DNA from 2 places in the Variovorax defluvii genome. Region 2 is predicted to be linked to the other one. Evidence: riboswitches for the same ligand, from Rfam matches in the RefSeq annotation. Region 2 holds a riboswitch; the other holds the start of a gene.
The links. A riboswitch is a leader RNA that binds a small molecule or an ion and turns the genes downstream of it on or off. The one in region 2 is predicted to bind glycine.

Region 1 (2,388 bases), on a different contig from region 2:
ACCATGCGTGGAGCGAGCGCCGGCTGCAGCACTTCGGCGGTGAGATCCGCAAGCTCGCGCTGCATTCGGGCCCCTGGCTCTTCGGCGAGATCAACGACTTCCCGCGCTCGACCATGACGCCGCTGGGGCCGCTGCTCGAATGGGTGGCGACCTACTGTTTCGCGATGAACGACACCTTGCGCCGCAAGCTGGGCACGCTCTCGCCCGACAACGCCCTGCTCGATTCGCTGGTGAACGAGCGCTACGAAGCCGGCCGGGGGCTGTTCCGCGAGCACGTGGACGCGGCGTACGTCGATTTCGTGTCCGCCTGGCTGATCGGCGACGAGCGGGAAAGCCACGACAAGAAGCGGCGCTTCAAGTGGGACCACGAATGGCACAAGGCCAGCCCGCTCGGCACGCACAACTTCGAGGACCTGCGCATGAAGGCGCGCTGCTGCCTGTCGGAAAGCATGCTCAGCGTGCGTGCCCGGCAATTGGGCGCCGACATCCGCTCGCCCTACGACGCGCGCAACGCGCGCGAGCACGTGCGGCGCTCCATGCAGTTCCTGGCGGACAAGCTGTGGGAGAAATTCCTTCTGCGCCGCATGCGCCTCGAGCGTTCCTGACACAGGCGCTCACGATTCCGGCACGGCTTTCCCGTACACTCGCCCGGTCAGGAGAGCGCTCTGCGATGCAGGGCCGCCGAAGGCGCAGGGCCCCGAAGTCACGGGCCCGAACGCTCAGGCAAAAGGACTGACGAGGCGCCCGCTGACCCCGGGCGTTTCCTTGCTGGAGAGAGGCGGCCGCGGCGTTCGCGCACAGGCCGTCCACCGAAGGAGCAAACCCCGATCGTGGGGCGAATCTCTCAGGTAAAGCGGACAGCAGGGGTGGCCCATGGCTTCGGCCATGGATCCGGACTGCCCCCATGGAGAGTACCTTGGCCTCCGCTTCCGACACCGATCTGCAAAAGACCCCGCTTCACGCCCTGCACCTCGAACTGGGCGCCCGCATGGTGCCTTTCGCCGGCTATTCGATGCCGGTCCAGTACCCCGCCGGCCTGATGGCCGAGCACCGCCACACGCGCACGGCCGCCGGCCTGTTCGACATCTCGCACATGGGCCAGCTGCGCCTGTCCGGCCCCGATGCCGCCGCCGTCTTCGAGACCCTGATGCCGCAGGACGTGATGGGACTCGCGCCGGGCAAGCAGCGCTACGGGCTGCTGCTGGACGAGCAGGGCGGCATCCTCGACGACCTGATGTTCTTCAACGAGGGCGGCGACTCGATCTTCGTGATCGTCAACGGCGCCTGCAAGGCCAGCGACATCGCCCACATCCAGGCCCGCATCGGCCAGCGCTGCCAGGTGCAGCCCCTGCCCGACCAGGCGCTGCTGGCGCTGCAGGGGCCGCAGGCCACCGCCGTGATGGCGCGCCTGTCTCCCGGCAGCGAGAAATTCGTCTTCATGACCGGCGGGAAGCTGCAGATCGGCGGCATCGCCGCCTTCGCCACCCGCAGCGGCTACACCGGCGAGGACGGCTTCGAGATCTCCGTCGCCGCGCAGGACGCCGAGGCCCTCGCCCGCCTGCTGCTGGCGCAGCCCGAGGTCCAGCCCATCGGCCTGGGCGCGCGCAACTCGCTGCGGCTCGAAGCCGGCCTGTGCCTCTACGGCAACGACATCGACACCACGACCACGCCGGTCGAGGCAGCGCTGACCTGGTCGATCCAGAAGGTGCGCCGCAGCGGCGGCGCACGCGAAGGCGGCTTTCCGGGCGCGGCGAAGGTGCTGGCCCAGCTCACCGCGGCCGACGGCGCCGCCGGCCATCTCGACCACGACACGCTGAAGCGCAAGCGCGTCGGCCTGGTCGCGCTGGAGCGGGTGCCGGTGCGCGAGGGCACCCCGCTGCAGTCCTTCGAGGGCCATGCCATCGGCCAGGTGACCAGCGGCCTGCTCGGCCCCACCGTGGACCGCCCGATCGCGATGGGCTACGTCGCCCTGGCCTACGCCGGGCTCGGCACCCGCATCCAGGCCATCGTGCGCGGCAGGCCGGTGCCCATGGAGGTGAGCACGATGCCCTTCGTGCCGCCTCACTACTACCGCGGTTGAGCCATTCCTGTTTCTTTCCCTAGGAGCCATTCCATGACCATCAAGTACACCAAGGACCACGAGTGGGTGAAAGCCGAGGGCGACACCGCCACCGTCGGCATCACCCTCCATGCGCAGGATGCGCTGGGCGACGTGGTCTTCGTCGACCTGCCGCAGGTGGGCCAGGGCTACGCGCAGGGCGAGGTCGCCGGCGTGGTCGAGTCGGTCAAGGCCGCGGCCGACGTGTACATGCCCATCGCGGGCGAGATCACCGAGGTCAACGAGGCGCTGCGCGCCGACCCCTCGCTCGCCAACAGCGCACCCGAGGG
Region 2 (2,388 bases):
GTCGAAACGGTCCGAATCGGGCTCGCCTTCGTCCTCGCGGCGGGCGCGCACGCAGCGGGAGACGCGCAGGCCATCACCCGCCGGCGTCTCGACACGGCGGATGTGCAGGCGGCCCTGCCGGTCGTGCAGCATCATGCGCGGCGCGCGCGTGGCATCCAGGATCGGCAAGGTCAGGATGTACTCCCGTTGGAAGTCGAGCGGCATCGGGATGCCCAGCTTCTCCGAGTGGACGACGCTGGAGGCCCCCAGGGCCAGGACGTAGGCCTGCGCCTCGAGCCTGACGCGGCGGCCGGACGCGTCCAGGGCCTCGACGTGGTCGACCCGGCCGGATCGTTCCTCGATGGAGAGCACCTGGTGCCGCGTCAGGAAACGCACACCTGCCGCGCGGCAAAGGAACACCAGGCTGGCGGCGAACTGAGCCGGATCGCGCGAGGCCGCGTCGTCGGTCGCGTGGGCGGCGCCGGCCACCGCGACACGCGTCGCCTGCAGGGCCGGTTCCAGGTCCAGTGCTTCGGCGGTCGACAGCAGTCGTTCCTCGCAGCCCAGCGCATGCCAGCGGGGCTGGCCGCTCATCCGGTTCTGGAAGGCGCGCTCGTCGGTGTACAGGCTCAACAGGCCCGCGCCGCGCGCGCCGGTGGGCACACCTACCTCGTCGCGCAGGGCGCGCGCGCTCGCGCGGCTGTAGGCACCGAAGCGCACCAGGTGTTCGAGCGGCTTCTGGTGCGACGACGGGCCGAAGGCGCCGTCCAGAACCCGGTTGATGCGGCGGCGCACATGGCGGCCCAACGCTTGCCAGCCGAGGTGTTCCGCTTGGCGCGCCGCCACCTGCTGCAGCAGGCGCGCGGCGTCCGGGTCCGGGGTCGTCTCGACCAGGCCACGGGCCTTGGCCGCCGGTGTGGCATGACGGTCGACCACGATCACTTCATGGCCCAGTTGCTGAAGGTAGTGGGCCGATGTGACGCCGAGCAGTCCGGCGCCCAGTACGAGCACGCGCATGTCCTGATCCTTATGGGATGACATGAACGGCGGGACGCGGGGCCTGGGATGCAGGCGCCCCGACCCGGGTTCCAGGTTGCCGCTCCCCCTGTCCTTGGTGCCTGAGAGATTCACCCGTCGCGGTCTCGCGGCGAATTTGCTCCTTCGGCGCATCACCCGCGGTGATGGCTCTCCAGTCGGCGATTGACGAAAGAGGCAGAGGATGAACCGTGGCGGTTCACCGGCCGGCGTCCATGGGAGATTCGCGCCTGCGGTGGGATGGCGGCGCCATCCGCTTGACTGCCGAGCCCGCAATTCTAGCTGCAACCGGTTTCATTGGCCATTCGTCAAGAGCGCCGCAGCCGCGTGAACAGTTCGAACTCCCAGTTGCGCATCCCCAAAAGCAATGTGTAGCCCTCGCGCTCCTTGGACGAAAGCTTCTGGTCGGTCTGATGCTGCTGGGCGAAGTCCTGCGCAACCCGCTGCAGACGGTCCAGGAAGGCCGGCGCCAGCGACTTGCTGATCGAGCCATGCACCAGCAGCAGGCCCTCGGCCGGTCCGTCGAAGCCGCCGCGGTAGTAGTCGAGCACCACGTTCTCGCGGAAGAAGTCCATCACCGGCCCGTGCGGACGCCACCGGAAGGTCTTGGCGAGCTTGAGCCGGTAGCGGTTGAGTGGGCGCAGCTCGATGATGCCGATGCGGTCCAGTTGCGCCAGGTAGCCGATGCATTCCGCCTCGGTGATGCGGTAGGCGGCTACGATCTGCTCCAGCGTCCATTGGCTCAGCACACAGATGGCCATCAGCAGCAGCTTCTTGTCCTTGACGACCGCCTTTTCCTGCTCGAGCGTGAGTTCCTTGAGCAAGGGCTGGGCGTCGGCGACGCGCCGCGCCAGTTCGGCAAAGTCGATCTTCAGGGCGCGGCAGATCGCGTCCACGCGTGTCAAGGGCATGTCGCCCTTGGCCAGCATGCGCTTGACGCTCGACTCGGCCATGTTCAGCGACTTGGCCAGGTCCGCATAGGTCATGCGGGCTGTTTTGAGTTCATTCTTGAGGGCCTGGATCAGATCGACGGTCGTGCTCATGGGGCGGGTATTGGTTCTTGATACCGATGGGCGTGAGAAAGTACTCCGTATCGATTCTCGATGCCTCCCGAGCCGATGACAACCTACATTCCGCCGCACCGCATCTCACCCCGGAGCCGCAATGTCCTTGTCATCCTTGTCCCGTCGCGAGCGTGCCCTGTTGTTCTTCTTTCTCGCATTGCTGCTGGCCGCGTTGTTCGGACCCGGACTCACGCCCGGGGACATGGGCGGCGCGACCTTCGCCGACGACCGTGGCTGGCAGAACCTGCCGCATGCCATGGACGTGCTGAGCAACCTGCCCTTCGCGGCGCTCGGGGTGTGGGGGCTGCGC

Region 1: it holds a riboswitch for glycine, as region 2 does, so the genes downstream of both, gcvT (glycine cleavage system aminomethyltransferase GcvT) here and ABEA07_RS25985 (FAD-dependent oxidoreductase) in region 2, are expected to answer to the same signal.

What each region holds. Positions count from the first base shown of each region.
Region 1 covers NZ_BAABGJ010000015.1:210,398-212,785, forward strand. Annotated here, with positions in the region: gene ABEA07_RS09950 (hypothetical protein) at 1-605, shown strand, start outside; glycine riboswitch at 644-745, shown strand; glycine riboswitch at 759-871, shown strand; gene gcvT (glycine cleavage system aminomethyltransferase GcvT) at 905-2,080, shown strand; gene gcvH (glycine cleavage system protein GcvH) at 2,114-2,388, shown strand, end outside.
Region 2 covers NZ_BAABGJ010000081.1:88,704-91,091, reverse strand. Annotated here, with positions in the region: gene ABEA07_RS25985 (FAD-dependent oxidoreductase) at 1-996, opposite strand, end outside; glycine riboswitch at 1,075-1,182, opposite strand; gene ABEA07_RS25980 (helix-turn-helix domain-containing protein) at 1,323-2,057, opposite strand; gene ABEA07_RS25975 (hypothetical protein) at 2,179-2,388, shown strand, end outside.